DNA from 3 places in the Oceanobacter sp. ABM4_470 genome. Region 2 is predicted to be linked to each of the others. Evidence: predicted binding sites of a transcription regulator. Region 2 holds the regulator's gene; each other region holds the start of a gene.
What was found. The regulator FliA, encoded in region 2, starts transcription of late flagellar genes. The targets are predictions, from matches to a motif close to CTAAAGTTNNNNNNNNNNCNGCCGATA.
Positions count from the first base shown of each region.

Region 1: a site for FliA is predicted at 3,051-3,077, ahead of flgM (flagellar biosynthesis anti-sigma factor FlgM). Genes of this name have one in related genera too.
Region 3: a site for FliA is predicted at 3,039-3,065, ahead of ACXADJ_RS01295 (DUF5610 domain-containing protein). Genes of this name have one in related genera too.

Region 1 covers NZ_JBSWTR010000001.1:636,302-641,617, reverse strand. The annotation lists gene ACXADJ_RS02800 (YacL family protein) at 1-247, shown strand, start outside; gene ACXADJ_RS02795 (CheR family methyltransferase) at 322-1,143, opposite strand; gene ACXADJ_RS02790 (chemotaxis protein CheV) at 1,240-2,166, opposite strand; gene flgA (flagellar basal body P-ring formation chaperone FlgA) at 2,298-2,966, shown strand; gene flgM (flagellar biosynthesis anti-sigma factor FlgM) at 3,125-3,439, shown strand; gene flgN (flagellar export chaperone FlgN) at 3,454-3,954, shown strand; gene ACXADJ_RS02770 (flagellar brake protein) at 3,978-4,763, shown strand; gene ACXADJ_RS02765 (hypothetical protein) at 4,768-5,082, opposite strand; gene ACXADJ_RS02760 (copper resistance protein B) at 5,200-5,316, opposite strand, start outside.
Region 2 covers NZ_JBSWTR010000001.1:2,238,380-2,243,695, forward strand. The annotation lists gene ACXADJ_RS09785 (chemotaxis protein CheA) at 1-1,215, opposite strand, end outside; gene ACXADJ_RS09790 (protein phosphatase CheZ) at 1,228-2,004, opposite strand; gene cheY (chemotaxis response regulator CheY) at 2,021-2,395, opposite strand; gene ACXADJ_RS09800 (RNA polymerase sigma factor FliA) at 2,980-3,696, opposite strand; gene ACXADJ_RS09805 (MinD/ParA family protein) at 3,717-4,535, opposite strand; gene flhF (flagellar biosynthesis protein FlhF) at 4,538-5,316, opposite strand, start outside.
Region 3 covers NZ_JBSWTR010000001.1:300,373-305,688, reverse strand. The annotation lists gene ACXADJ_RS01310 (S-(hydroxymethyl)glutathione dehydrogenase/class III alcohol dehydrogenase) at 216-1,337, opposite strand; gene ACXADJ_RS01305 (LysR substrate-binding domain-containing protein) at 1,473-2,381, shown strand; gene ACXADJ_RS01300 (hypothetical protein) at 2,378-2,965, opposite strand; gene ACXADJ_RS01295 (DUF5610 domain-containing protein) at 3,134-4,300, shown strand; gene fdhA (formaldehyde dehydrogenase, glutathione-independent) at 4,471-5,316, opposite strand, start outside.

The DNA of each region.
Region 1 (5,316 bases), 1.6 Mb from region 2:
ACTGATCACCACCGTCGAACTACTGCTCGATGGCGGCCTGCGCGACTACCGCTGGCAAGGCAAGGAAACCATCCTGCAACTGAGCCAACACGAAGCCGAAGTACTGGCTCACGAAGTCATGCACGATGAGGATATCAATCTGGAAGAAGAACAACTGAGCTTGCAGGAATCCGACCAGCAAGCCGGCTGTGGTTTGGACGATTTTCTGGATTTGCTGCTGGCCTGGAAGGACTTTATCGCCAGCTGAATTTGCCGCCAAATGCCGGCTGGACTGAAAATGCCGATTGAAAGTGCCGCCACGATTGACGGCACACCAGGCGCTTATCGCGCCCGGTAAATAATCCCCGGATGGCACTGCACCATATCGAAGTACTCGCCCAGATTATTCATGCTTTCCGAAGCGCCTAACACCAGATAGCCGCTTGGGTTCAGCGAGCCATGCATGCGCCGCAGAATGTCGTATTTCAGATCGCCAGAGAAATAGATCAATACATTGCGGCAGAAGATCACGTCAAACTTGCCCAAAGCACTGAAGTTTTGTTGCAGGTTTTGCGAGCGGAAATCCACCCGCGATTTGATCTTTTCGTCAATCTGCCAGCAGTCTCCATCACGGGGATGAAAATAGGACTTCAGGTGCTTGTCGCTCATACCACGACGAATGGCCAGCTGCTGATACACCCCCTGCTTGGCTGCCGCCAGTGAACTGGGAGAAATATCTGTAGCAACGATGCGCTCACCAGTAGCCAACTTGCCCGGATACAACTTGCGAAATTCTTCAATCTCGATGCTGAGTGAGTACGGTTCCTGTCCGGTCGAACACGCTGCCGACCAGATTTTCAGCGGCCGACGTGCTTCCGCCAGCTCGGGCAGCAGTCGCTCCCGAAACACCCGATAGGGATGCTCATCCCGGAACCACAGTGTCTCGTTAGTGGTCATGGCATCAATCACCTGCTCTTGCAGCGCACGATCAAGCGACAGCTTGCGCAGCAAGTCATTGATGGATTTCAGGCCCTGGGAGTCCAGCAAACGACGCAGGCGACTGGCAATCAGGTACTCCTTGCCCTCGCCCAGCATGATGCCACTACTGCTTTCAAGCATCTCTCTGAACTGCCTGTACTCATCCGCTGTAATCTGCAGTGTCATACTCTGTTTCGAACCTCATTGCCGCTGACAATTCTCACCGTCCATGGTGCCTGAATCGCCGTACCTGGCCGTTTTTCTAACACACGGTAGTCCTTGTCATACGCCCGCTTCCACGCGACCGGTTACCTGGGCTGCCAACACGTCAGGGTCGAATTTGGCGATGAAGTCATCTGCCCCCACCTTCTCGACCATGGCTTTATTGAATACCCCACTGAGTGAGGAGTGCAACACCACGTAAAAACCGCTCATACGGGAGTCGGAACGAATGCGGGTGACCAGCGTATAGCCGTCCATCTCCGGCATTTCGATATCCGAGATCATCATCATGTAGGTTTCCTGAGGCGACTGCCCCTCTTCCACCATGTCATAAAGATGTTCCCAAGCCTGGCGCCCGTCATTCAAAGACACCACTTCGACGCCAATGTTCTCCAGACAGCGGGTAATCTGCTTACGCGCAATCTTGGAGTCATCCACAATAAGCACGCGTTTTTGTCTGGCTCGTTCCTGAACGGACTCAGTCACAACGCCTGCACTGATTTCTTCGTTGATTGGCGACACCTCAGCGAGGATTTTCTCCACATCAATGATTTCCACCAGTTCCTTCTCAACGCGGGTTACCGCGGTGAGGTAATGCTCTTTACCCGTACCCTTCGGTGGTGGATGAATCTCTTCCCAGTTCATATTGACGATGCGTTCCACACCGCCAACCAGAAAGCCCTGCGTCTTACCGTTGTACTCGGTAATGATGACGAAGGCATTTTTCAAATCGGTCAAACCCGCGTTCCCCGTGGCCATACTCATATCCATGATCGGAATGGTGCCCGAACGAATATGAGCGACCCCGCGAACCACCGGATTGCTGCCAGGTAATACGGTCAAGGGAGGACATTGCAGTACCTCCTTCACCTTGAACACGTTGATGCCGTAGACCTGCCGCCCGTTGACGCGGAACAACAGCAACTCCAGCCGGTTCTCACCGACCAGTTGCGTTCGCTGGTTTACCGTATCTAACACACCGGCCATAAAAAGCTCCCAAAAGGTAATTCGGCACAGCGCTTGCAAAACCCTGTGTGGGACATTCACTCACGCTGGTTAATCGCCAGAATCATGACGTTTCAAATCAGTCATTAATCAGCATAGTAGAGAACTGGAACATGGGTAGGATATTTGTATTGTTTCTGTTGGCACTGCCTGTTTGGGCACACGCAGGCTGGCAACAGACGTTGCAGCAGACATTGCTAAAGCAGTGGCAGGCTATTGGCGGCGATAGCGCACAGGCCAGTATCAGCCTGCCCTCCATCAGCGCTTCTTATCAGCTACCAGGCTGCCAGGGAGAAATAGAAACCTCTCTGACACGCCCCATCCAACCGGGTCGAAACGGCGTCGAACTGGTGTGCCGTTCACCCTGGTGGCAACAATTTGTCGCTGTGCAGTTGCATGTGATGCAACCCGTCGCAATTCTGACGCGCACCGTCAACTCCGGCGAACCAATCGACGCCGCCAGTATCCATTTTGCCGAACAGGACCTGGGCGATTTAACCCAGGGCTATGTGCTAGATGCTAACCAGCTGGAGCACATGGAATTCCGTCGCAACCTGCGCCAGGGCACGGTGCTGTCGCCCGATATGATGCGGCCTGCACAGGTGATCGAGCGTGGTCAGCATGTCCGGGTATTGGTAGTTCGTGGGCCCATCAGGATCGAGTCCCGTGCTGAGGCGCTGGGCAGTGGCCGCATGGGAAAATCGCTTCGGGTACGGAATTTGCGTTCAGGAAAGGTCGTGTCAGCAACTGTTGTTGGGCCGGGCGAAGTGGAAGTGCGTTAGGGACCCTCGCCACCGCCTCAACACACCTGCCTGCACGCGTGATAGCAGCAAATAAACGATCGGCAAAAATTTTTAAAATATTTTCTAAAGTCGGTGAAGGGCTGGCCGATACACTCATAGCAGGGGTACATTCAATGCAATGGTTTGGAGACTTCAACATGAACATTAACAAGCTTACGGGCGGTGTGGACAACAGCACTCGTTCAACAGCGCGGAGCAACGATGCGACCGACGCAACCAGTGCCGACAGCGCCAAACAAGCGGGCAGCTCTGACAGCGGCTATAGCGATCAGGTAAAACTGAGTGCCAGCGGTAAAACCATCCAGCAGATTGAAGCTGAAATCAGCTCAATGCCGGAAGTCAATGACGCCACCGTCGAACGCATTCGCAGCGCTATCGACAGCGGTGAGTACAAAATCGATTACGATAGGTTGGCAGGAAAAATGCTGGACTTTGAGGGAGGCCTCAACTGATTCGGTAACTTGCCATGTCCAAGACCCCAAACCTGCCATTGAACGACCAACAAACGGGACAACTGCGTGCATTGATTCTGGCCGAGCTGGCCCACGCCCGTTTGTTGCATCATCGTCTGACCGATGAACTCACCCTGCTGCGTCACCCCAATGCCGAAGCCCTGCAGGCCGCTGCGCGGCGCAAATCAGCCAGCCTTCAACACCTGAGCCAACTGGCCAACGAACGGCTGCAATGGCTCAACGAGCACCAATTGCCATTGGCCGAAGCCTTTCTTCAGCACCCCACCATTCAACACCACGCCGACATTCGCTCCCTGTGGCAACAACTTGCCGCCTGGTACGAGCGCAACCGAACCTTGTCGGCCCGGCTGTCGGATATTGTTTTGAAAAATCGCCGCCGGGTTCAACAACGGCTGGAAATTCTGCGTGGCAAAAAGCAACAGTCGACTATTCTTTATAATAAGCAGGGACAAAGTCAGCTGGGTGGAACCGGCGGCGGCTACATCTCCGCCTGAAGAACCACACGCAGGAGCATTTCATGGGACACGCCTCGGCCTCTTTTGAGCCAGATACGCCAAACAGCCAGTTAACCAACACCGCCGACATCTATGGCGCATTGCGGGCGCTGGTGCTGATGGAAAAAGACGTCGAGATTATGATTGATGGCTCAAGTACCCAATTTCGCACCCGATTTTCCGATGTCGACCTGAAATCCCGCAGCTTCTTTATGAGTGCCCTGATTCCCACCGAAGGCAATCAGTTGCTGCATCAGGGCAAACGCTTTCGTGTGTTTTGCGAAAGCCGTGGCGTGCAAATTCGCTTCGAAGCCGATGGCCGTCTGCGTTATATGAAGAATGCCAACCGCTATCGGGGCGAGTTCCCCAGCTCGTTGGAATATGTACAGCGCCGCGGCGCGTACCGAGTGAATATTCCCACAGCCCATAAGGTGTTAATTGAAATTCCGGAAGTTGACCACTCCGACCCGGAGCTGGTGGTACCCAAGCACCGCGGGCGTTTGCTCGACCTGTCGGAATCCGGCTTTAAAGCGCTGTTCAGTGGCGACCTGAAGAATGAGCTGCAAGCGCTAAACCCGATTGCCGCTGCGACCATCCGCTTCAACGAGCAGCACCATATGGATTGTGGCCTGGAAGTGCGTCACCTGATCATAGATAACGATGGTAATACCCGCGCCGGATTTGTCTTTTCACGGGTGTCGTCCAATGCCCAACGCTACATTCGCAAACTGATTGCCGACTTCCAGTGGGAAGAGCGCCATCAGGCCAACGCCGAATCAGAGGCCGGGACAGGGTCAGCGGGTTTATAAACGCTTATTGCGGTTCTTCTGACGACGGACTACCCGAACCATCGGACTTGTGGTGCTGCTGGCTAGCCTGTTCCGAGTGCTGGGCTTGCGAATGATGATCCCCGGATGCGCTTTTCGCAACTGACTTCGACTCCGTGTGGTCATGGTGATCAGACTCCAGGTCCTCAACACTTTCAATATTCATATACCACTCGTCTTCCAGCCCCTTGTGGCTATCGCCATGAGCCCACGCAGTGTGACTGCTCAGGCTAACAACCGCGCCAAACAGAGTAACCAGCATAGCCACGGCAGGCCGGGTTAATGATTGCTGTGTTTTCATTAGAACTCCCCATGATGAGATAAACAGCGGCATACCAACATGGTAGCAGCCCGCTTACAGCAGGTCTGTGCTGCAAACGGGCCGTACCAACTCGGTGTTTTACTGCCAAAGACGGATTTAAAACCACAACCGAACACCAGCTTGCCAGGCTGTTTCGGCTGGGGATTCCTGCAAGTCAGCGGAATCGCCGTACCAGTGGCTGCGCTGCACACCAACATAGGGCGCAAACTGACG
Region 2 (5,316 bases):
GCTGTTGAGGCCCAGACGTACCAATCGGTTACGTACCAGTACCAGCTCACCGACCATGTTCATGATGTCGTCAAGACGCTTGGTATCCACACGCACGGTGGCTTCCCCACCCGCGTCCTTGTCGTTTTTGGCAGGTGCTCGCGCTGCTGGCGGCTTGCCTCCAGCGGCGCCTCCGCCGGCGGCAGCCGGTGCCGCGGGTTTGGCTGCCGGGGCAGCAGGCTTGCTTTCCGGCGCGGGCTTGCTTTCGGATACAGGCGCAGCCGGTGGTGGTGCAGCCACTGGGGCAGCAGGAGGCTCTGGTGTTGGTTCAGGAGCAGCTGGTGCAGCCGCTTCTTCCCCATTCGCAAAGCTGTGTTTGCCCTTGCCGTGCAAGCGGTCCAACAACTCTTCAAATTCAGAGTCGGTAATCAGGTCATCACCGCCACCGCTTGGCGCGGCAGCTGGTTCTGGCGCCGCCGGTGCCGGAGTGCTTTCAGCAGCCGGTGCCGCAGCGCCGTGCTTGCCTTTGCCGTGAATCTGATCCAGCAGGGCTTCAAATTCGTCTTCGGTAATTTCATCGTCACCGCTGGCGCCAGCGCCTGGCATGTCGAACAAATCGTCGTCTGCCGCCGCTGCCGGAGCCGGGGCCTGACCGGTACCGTCTTCATCCAACGCCGACAATAACTGCTCAAACTCGTCGTCAGTGATATCGGCATCAGGGGCACCCGCGTCTGCTTGACCAGCCGTCTGACCAACCTCTGGCGCAGCCGCCTCCACAGGAGCAGCCGGGGCTTCTGCCGCAGGCTCCGGTGGTTGCTCTGGCAAGGGCTCCAGCTCGTCGGCGGTTTGTGGCTCGGCCAGCTTGTGCAGCTGATGAATCAATTCCGGGTCTGCGGGTTCTGGCATCACGCCGGAACGAACGTCATCAAACATGGCGTTGACCGAGTCAAGCGCCTGTAACACCACGTCCATCAGGTCGGAGTTCACACCCCGCAAGCCGTTCCGCAAGGTGTCGAACACGTTTTCAGCAGCGTGACAGCAGTCCACCAGTGGGGTCAGTTGCAGGAAGCCTGCACCACCCTTTACTGTGTGGAATCCACGGAAAATGGCGTTCAGCAAATCGTTGTCATCAGGGCGTTGTTCCAGCTCAACCAACTGCTCGGACAACAGCTCAAGAATCTCGCCTGCCTCTACCAGAAAATCCTGAAGAATCTCTTCATCAGCATCGAAGCTCATCTACCTGCTCCTTTAGAAACCCAAACTGGATAACAGGTCATCAACGTCATCCTGACTGGCGACCACGCCATCTACACTTTTATCAATCTGAGGACCTTCTGCCTTGATCGGTGATTCCGGCTCGGCCTCGGGTTCTGCATCCAGCCCATGGTGTTGAATGCCCGTGATCTTATCCACGGTGCCTGCCATCACCACCAGGTTCACCAGCTGGGATTCGACGTCACGCACCAGGGTGCCGACTTTCTGAATCACCTGGCCGGTCAAATCCTGAAAGTCCTGTGCCAGCAGAATCTCGTTAAACTGATTCTTTATTTGCCGGGACTGGCTTTCGCTTTGGGCCAAAAAGTCTTGTATATCCTTGGTTAACGCCCGAAATTCGGTGGGCTTGAGTTCCTTATTCAGAAACTTTTGCCACTGCTCACCCAGCTCTGCTGCGCGCTCATTCATTTCGGAAGCCAACGGAATGCCTTCGTCCACCAGATCCATGGTGCGGTTGGCCGACTTGTCGGTCATTTCGATCACGTAGGAGAGCTTGTCGGTGGCTTTTTCAATCTCCGAGCCAGCCCCTACGGTTTCGATATTGAGGTTTTTGATCGACTCGTGCAGCGCCCGCGTCAGACGGCCGATCTCTTCGTACAATGTTTTGTCACGAACATCGTTCAATTGGCTAACCAGTGACACGGCGTGGGTCAACTCCCCCCGCTCGATGCTCTCGACCATATTCTGGGCCAGAGTCTTCATTTCCTCACTGGTGGCCTGAGCGATAACAGGCTGATTGCTTTCAGACATGGTTTACATCCCTGGGTTAGCCTTCAACACGCTCAAAGATCTTTTCAATCTTTTCTTTCAGCACCGCCGCAGTGAAAGGTTTCACTACGTAACCGTTCACACCGGCCTGCGCCGCTGCGACGATCTGTTCTCGCTTGGCCTCGGCGGTTACCATCAGCACCGGCAGGCTTCGCAAGCGTTCGTCTGCCCGAACTTTCTGTAACAGCTCGATACCGGTCATGCCAGGCATGTTCCAGTCGGTGACCAGAAAATCGAAGTCGCCCTGCTGCAGCATCGGCAAGGCAGTTGAGCCATCATCCGCTTCAGAGGTATTGGTAAATCCCAAATCCCGCAGCAGATTCTTAACGATGCGTCTCATCGTAGAGAAATCATCAACGATGAGAATTTTCATGTTCTTGTCCAAAACGACCTCCAATTATCGACTTCACTCACAAGCCGTACTTGCTACCCGAACACGCCTTGGCGTAAGGGCTTTAAAGGAAGTGTAGACCCACTCTGGCGGTTATCCAGAAACTCGGTAACAGTTTTCAACAAGTTGAATCAATTGGGCTTTTTTCTGCGCGCAGGGCTGTAAATCAGCCCATGCATCGGCAGCAGGAAGGGATAGGACAGGGGCTATAGTGAGCTATAAAGAGCTATAGACAGAGACAGAGACAGAGCCATAGCAAAGCTCAGCAGCCCTGTTTTGGTTAAGGGGACATCTATTTAATCCGGTGCTCACTCTGGGCTGCCGGATGGTTTCGAATCACGAAGCCGACTTGCAGGCCTGACGGGTCAAGTCAAAAGTCGGCGACACAGAGTCGAGATCATCCGGCAGCCCCCGCAGGGCGCGGGTTGCCGCCGCCCAGTGCGGTGTTGACGAACTTGAAAAGGACTCGTCATTTCGCTGCATTCGTCGCCTTGCACTGAACAACGGCAACACTCGCGCAGAGCCGTGCAGGATTAAATAGATGTCCCCTTAAAGCCAGAGACTGGCTAATCGAGCCAGCCGCCAAGGCGAGAGCGCAGTCGGTGGGCAGCCTGACTGTGTATCTGGCACACCCGGCTTTCACTGACGCCCAGCACTGCGCCAATCTCCTTGAGGTTCAATTCTTCGTCGTAGTACAACGCCAGCACCAGTTGCTCGCGTTCCGGCAACTCCTTGATGGCGTCGGCCAGTTGGCGCTGAAACGCCCCTCGCTCAACCCCGTGGGAGGGATCATCGTTGTCGTCGTCCATCATGGCATCGACGGCGCTGTCGTTGTTTTCCAGCATTTCTTCGTAACTGAACAGCCGACAGCTGGCGCTGTCGCGCAGTACCCCATGATATTCATCGGTACTCATGCCCAGCCGTTCAGCCACTTCGCTGTCTTCAGCGTCGCGGCCTTTTTCACTTTCGATTTCGTGAATGGCGTCGCTGATCCTGCGGGTATTACGGTGCACCGAGCGGGGCGCCCAGTCACCGCGCCGCATTTCGTCCAGCATGGCGCCTCGAATGCGAATACCGGCGTAGGTTTCAAAGCTGGCGCCCTTGTCGCCATCGTATTTACGGGCAGCTTCCAGCAGGCCAATCATGCCCGCCTGAATCAGGTCGTTCAGTTGCACCGAGTCGGGTAATCGCCCCATCAAATGATGGGCAATGCGTTTTACCAGCGTGGCATGCTCCCGAACGCGCTCGTCGACGCTGTTCTTTTCTACTGCGGCATAGGCCATACAACTCGTGTGATTCACTGTCAGGCTCCGATCTGTTGCTGCACCAGTCGATCAACAAAAAATTCCAGGTGACCCCGTGGGGTAGCCGGTAACGGCCAGGCATCCACTTTTTTGGCCAGCGCCCTGAATGCCGTTGCAGCCCGCGAACGCGGATAGGCTTCAACCACTGCTTTCTGCCGCTGCACCGCGCGTTTGACGGCGTCGTCTTGCGGCACTGCGCCAACGTATTGCAGGGCAACGTCGAGGAAGCGGTCCGTCACTTTGGTGAGCTTGCCAAACAGTGCGTGGCCGTCTTGTGGGGTACGCACCATGTTGGCAACGATGCGGAAGCGAAACATGTCGTAGTCCCGGTTCAGCAGTTTGATCTGAGCATAGGCATCGGTAATGGACGTCGGCTCGTCGGTCACCACCATCAGTACTTCCTGAGCGGCACAGACAAAGCTGATCACGGTGTCGGAAATTCCTGCGGCGGTGTCCACAATCAATACGTCGATGTCGTCCGCCAGCTCGCTGAATGCCTGAATCAGACCCGCGTGCTCCATGGTGTTCAGCTGCGACAGCTTCTGGGTACCCGACGCCGCCGGCACAATGCGAATGCCACCCGGCCCGCGAACCATGATGTCGCGCAGGTCACACTCCCCTGCCAACACATTTTCGATGGTTTTGGAGGAGCTGATCCCCAGCAGAATGTCGATGTTGGCAAGGCCCAAGTCGGCATCCAGCACCACCACCCGACGGCCGAGTTCAGCCAGGCCGATGGCCAGATTGACCGAGAGGTTACTTTTGCCAACCCCGCCCTTGCCGCCAGTTACTGCGATTACCTGAACTGGATGTGCCATAACTACTGAACTCCGTGTTGTGAACCGGATTGCTGACCAAAACGACCGGATACGGTCGCTTGCCAGCGTGTACGTGCCATCCGCGCCATTTGCTCGGATAGTTTGACCAGCTTGCCCGCGTCGGGGTAATGCAAGTCGTCCGGGATATGTGGACCATCAGCCACCATCACTACCGGCGTGCGGGTCAATGCCGCAACGCTCATGGCAGGACCGAGGCTGAAGCATTCGTCCAGCTTGGTGAAAATGCAGCCGGCCAGACCGGCATCTTTGTAGTGCTCGTAATTTTCTTGCAAACAACGTCCCTGACTGGTCAATGGCAGTGTCAGCAGGCAACGCAGTCGAGGGCCCTTGCCCTGACGGTTGCAGGCTTTCTTCAGCATAGACAATTGCACGGGAAACGACGGGTCCTGGCTGGCCAGACCGGCGGTATCCACCAGCACCAGCTTTTTCCGTTCCTTGCTGTACAGCTGTTCCACCATCGCCAACAGGTCGTCCCCTGGCGCTGCGGTGTGCAGTTGCACGCCCAATATCCGCGCCACGCTGCGCAGTTGGTCCTGGGCGGCAACGCGGTAACTGTCCATGCTCACCAACGCCACCGAATCAGCGCCGTGGTGAATCACAAAGCGGGCAGCCAGCTTGCCAATGGTGGTGGTTTTACCCGCCCCGGTAGGGCCAACCAATGCAAAAATTCCACCTTTATCGAGGCTGCCGGCCTTGGCGATGGGAACGTCAGAGGCCATTTGTTGCAGTACCTGCTTCCAGCCCTGTTCGAGATTCTCGT
Region 3 (5,316 bases), 1.9 Mb from region 2:
CGGAAAGTCGGACGCCAGACGTCTGAAGCCAGACGCTGACTGGAATCGTAGGAGCAGGCTTGCCTGCGATGCAATCCATCGGCCGTAAGCGACCTCCTGCATAAATCACCCGAGCGTAGGATGGGCCCCGCCCATCAATGTGTTGGGCAAGGCCCAACCTACAAAGCTGAAATCTGGAGCCAAGCGTCAGGCGCCCAGCCCCAGACACCCGACTGTTAGTAGTGAATAACGGAACGGATGGATTTACCTTCGTGCATCAGATCAAACGCTTCGTTGATCTTCTCCAGCTCCATGGTGTGGGTGATGAAGTCGCTCAGCGCGAACTTGCCCGCCAGGTAGTCTTCAACAATACCAGGCAGCTCGGAACGGCCTTTCACACCACCGAAAGCGGAACCGCGCCATACACGACCGGTAACCAGCTGGAATGGACGGGTAGAGATTTCCTGACCGGCACCGGCCACACCGATGATCACAGACTCGCCCCAACCCTTGTGGCAGCACTCCAGCGCAGAACGCATTACGTTGACGTTACCGATACACTCGAAGGAGAAGTCCACACCGCCGTCGGTCATTTCAACAATAACTTCCTGAATCGGCTTGTCGAACTTGGTCGGATTGATGCAGTCGGTGGCGCCCAGCTTGGTGGCCAGTTCGAACTTGGATTCGTTCAGGTCGACGCCAATGATGCGGCTGGCACCCGCCATCTGAGCACCAATGATGGCAGACAGACCAATACCACCCAGACCGAAGATAGCCACGGTGTCGCCCTTCTGAACCTTGGCAGTCTTGCTCACGGCACCCATACCGGTGGTCACACCACAACCCAGCAGACACACTTCTTCCAGTGGTGCTTCCGGGTTTACCTTGGCCAGCGAGATTTCAGGCAGCACGGTGTACTCAGAGAAAGTAGAGCAACCCATGTAATGGAAGATCGGCTCACCGTTGCAGGTAAAACGGGTAGTACCGTCTGGCATCAGACCTTGCCCCTGAGTGGCACGAACGGCCTGACACAGGTTGGTTTTGCCGGATTTACAGAATTTACATTCGCCACATTCGGCGGTATACAGCGGAATAACGTGATCGCCCACCTTCAGGCTGGTAACGCCTTCGCCAACGGATTCAACGATACCGCCACCTTCGTGACCCAGAATCGCAGGGAAGATGCCTTCAGGGTCTTCACCAGACAGAGTAAACGCGTCAGTGTGGCACACACCGGTAGCAACGATTTTTACACGAACTTCGCCAGCTTTAGGTGGCGCAACTTCCACTTCTTCAATTTTCAGTGGCTCGCCCGCTTTCCAGGCAATCGCAGCTTTACACTTGATCACGTCAGACATGTCAGATCCTCAAGGTTGGTATCAATCACCGGCTTGAATGCACCGGTTAAATTATCAGTTCGTGGAGGATTCTAGTTTTTATCGATTTGGTTATAATCCCGTAAATTAGCAATTGATCTTTACGAGACAGTAAAAATGGCGCAATGGGAAGGGGTTCGTGAGTTCGTCGCAGTAGCGGAAACCAACAGTTTTACCGAAGCCGCCAACCGCCTGAAGCTGTCTGTGGCACAGGTCAGCCGCCAGGTCGCGGCACTGGAAGCCCGTCTCGACAGCGAATTACTGCATCGTACCACCCGCAAGGTGTCAGTCACCGAAGCCGGACAGCTGTTCTATCAACATTGTCGCCCATTACTCGATGGCCTCGAAGAAGCCGAACGGGCGCTCAGTTCATTAAGCCACAAAGCCAGTGGCCTGATCCGCCTGACTGCGCCATTTACCTTCGGTGAGGGACATATTTCGCCGCTGCTGAACGAATTTCTGGTGCAACACCCGCAAGTGCAGCTGGAATGCCAGCTCACCAACCAGAAAGTCGACCTGATTGACGGTGGCTTCGACCTCGCCATTCGACTCGGCAAACTCGAAGACTCTTCGATGAAAGCCCGGCGCCTTTCCACCCGCCAACTGCACCTGTGCGCCTCACCGGAATACCTGAAAAACCACGGCGAGCCGCATTCGCTCTCGGAACTGGAACACCACAACTGCCTGCTTGGCACACTCGACTACTGGCGCTTTCGCGAAAACGGCAAGGAACGCATTCTGCGCGTGAACGGCAGCATCAAAACCAACGCTGGGCTTGCACTGGTCGATGCCGCACACAAGGGGCTGGGGCTGGTGCAACTGCCCGACTACTACGTGCGTTGGCATCTGGAAAAAGGCTGCCTGGTAGAACTGCTGCCGCAATTCCGCCCTGAACCAGAAGGCATCTGGGCGCTGTATCCCCACGGCCGTCATCTGTCGACCAAGGTGCGGCTGTTGGTGGATTTCCTGGCGGAGCGGCTGGCAAGCGCGCCTGCGGTGAGCGCGTTCAATAGCCACGATCATTAATGATGGCCGTGACTGCCGGAATGAGATGTGTCACCTCCCATGTATCCACGCAACATCATGTATTGATGAATCTGGTGACGAGACAGCAGTTCGGTTTGCAGCAAATGGGTTCGTAAATGCTCGGCGCGCAGCTTGGCTTCAACTTGCGCAGCAGCCAAAACCAGCTTGTCCAGACTGGCCGAGTTGATGTTTTTCTCGGCGAATGCTTCGTCTAACGCCTGCTCAGCCGCCACCAGTTTCGCGCCCAACTGTTGAAATTTAGCCACCGCCTTTTGCTTAAGTACTTCCGTGGACTCTCGTTGCTGCTGACTCAGTTTCAGTGCATCAGCCAACTCCAGAACATGCACAGGGCCGGGGTAACCGTTAAGCTCCGCCGCTTTGGCATAGCCCAACCCTTTACCCTGCAACAGACCAGCAACCCGATCCTCTGGAAGCGCTTTGATGCTGCGATTTTGCTGTCCTTCGTAGGGAGAAGCCGTGGTGTGCCCAGCCACTTGATGTTGTTGAGCAGCGGCGCTAACGGCAGAGATCAAAGCAGCAGACATCAAAACAGCAGTGAACAATACAGATCTGAAAAGCTTCATGGCTAAATTCCAATGTCGATATAAACAAGCAGTAGTCTACACAATTGCGGACTGACCCATACCGAAAAACATCCTAAAGCCGTCCAGTAAACAGCCGATACCCTTCAGATCAAATACCTCGCAGCGGCTTCACATCTGGCTGCCGCGGTCCTGAAGGGAGGTCGCACCATGATCGATTTCAATAATTTTGTGTCTGGCAAAGGCTATCAGTCCAGCCAAACTCTGGGCTCCAGCACAGCGCGCTCCGACAACGCCCGCCAAGCCGAGGCCAAAGCTGAACCTGGAGAGGTAACCGAAACTGACAGCGGCTCTGGCATCCAGCTGGGCGAACGGGTAGACCCGGAAACCACCGCCAACAACATTCTGGAATTTGTCTCCCGCGGGATCGACAACCTGAAAGCCCAGGGGGCATCGGAAGAGCGGATTCAAGCACGTTTGGAAGCCGCCCGCGAAGGCGTCGCCAAAGGTTATGCCGAAGCTACTGAAATGCTCGATGGCATGGGCTTGTTGAGCGAAGACCTGGAATCTGAAATCGCCACCTCTCGCTCCATTGTCGACAGCAGCCTGGCCGACCTCAGCAGCCTCGAAAACTACCTGAACCAGAACAACACTGACGACGTCGCCGAGAGCCAACAACTGACCGTTAGCGCACTGATGTCGTCAGTGTCTTCTGCCAGCGCCAGTGGCAACACCGGTGCCGTTCAGAACAGCGCCAACTACAGCCGCGCCGACAGCAGCAATACCTTCGCGCTGGAAGTGCAAACTCGCGACGGCGACACCGTAACCGTGTACTACGAACAGAACAGCAGCATGGAAGAAGCCTCATCCAACGGCAGTTATGCGTTCTCTTCCCTGCAAGATCAGGCCTTCAGCTTCAGTGTGGAAGGCGAGCTGGACGATGGTGAAATGGAAGCCTTGAATGGCTTGTTCAAACAGGTGGAAAGCCTCAGCAACCAGTTCTTCGCTGGCAACATGGGTGAAGCCATCAAGCAGGCCATGGACATTGGCTACGACAGCACGGAACTGGCCGCCTTCAGCCTCGACCTCAGCCAAAGCCGCGCCGTGCAAACCACCAGCGCCTATCAATCAGGTTATGGTGCAGACAACAGCTCAGCCCCTACCGAAAGCCTGGAATCGGTCAAAGGCCCACTGGCTAACTACGTCGAAAGCGTACTGGCGGCCGCCGAGCAATCCAACCCGTTTGAAAATGTACTGGATATGATGGGGACCATGGCCGAAAGCCTGGTGGGCTCCGACAACGACCACCTGAGCGCCTTCCGCCAGTTTAATCAGGCATTGGTGGATTTAAGTAACGCCCGCAATGAGCTGATCTAATAAGGACACGAAAGCCTCATTCCCGATGCAAGCTTTCGCGTCCCGATTTGAACAGCGATGGACTCTGAATCTCGCCGGAGGTCGTCCAGAATAACGGTGATGCTGTAGGAGGGAATTCATTCCCGATATAGAGGATGGGCTCGAGTGCCCATCGTCCACAACCATCTCGCTTACGACCTCACCATACCGTGTGGATCGATCACAAATTTCTTCGCCGCACCGCCATCAAACGCCTCATAGCCCTTCGGCGCATCGTCCAGAGAAATCACCTCAACGTTAACTGCCTTGGCGATTTGCAGCTTGTCGAACAGGATCGCCTGCATCAGGCCACGGTGATACTTCATTACCGGGCACTGACCAGTGTGGAAAGAATGCGACTTCGCCCAACCCAAACCAAAACGCATGCTCAGGGAACCCTGACGAGCGCTTTCATCTTCCGCACCCGGGTCTTCAGTTACGTACAGGCCTGGAATACCAATCTGGCCACCGGCACGGGTGTGCTCCATGGCAGAGTTCAGAACGGTAGCCGGTGCTTCGGTCTGGTGACCACAGCCACAGGCGTGGGCTTCGAAGCCTACACAGTCAACGAAACAATCCACTTCACGTTCACCCAGAATCGCTTCGAACTTGTCGCCCATGTCGCCATCGGCTTTCAGGTCGATGGTTTCACAACCGAACGAACGCGCCTGTTCAAGACGCTCTTCAATCATGTCGCCAACAATCACACAGGCCGCACCCAGCAAATGCGCAGACGCCGCAGCTGCCAAACCCACAGGGCCAGCGCCAGCAATATAAACCGTGCTACCTGCGGTAACACCCGCCGTCACACAACCGTGGAAACCGGTTGGCAGGATGTCCGACAGCAGCGTCAGATCCTGAATTTTTTCCATGGCGTGATCGCCATCAGGGAATTTCAGCAGGTTGAAGTCGGCGTAAGGCACCATAACGTACTCAGCCTGACCACCTACCCAGCCGCCCATGTCCACGTAGCCGTATGCGGCACCCGGACGAGCAGG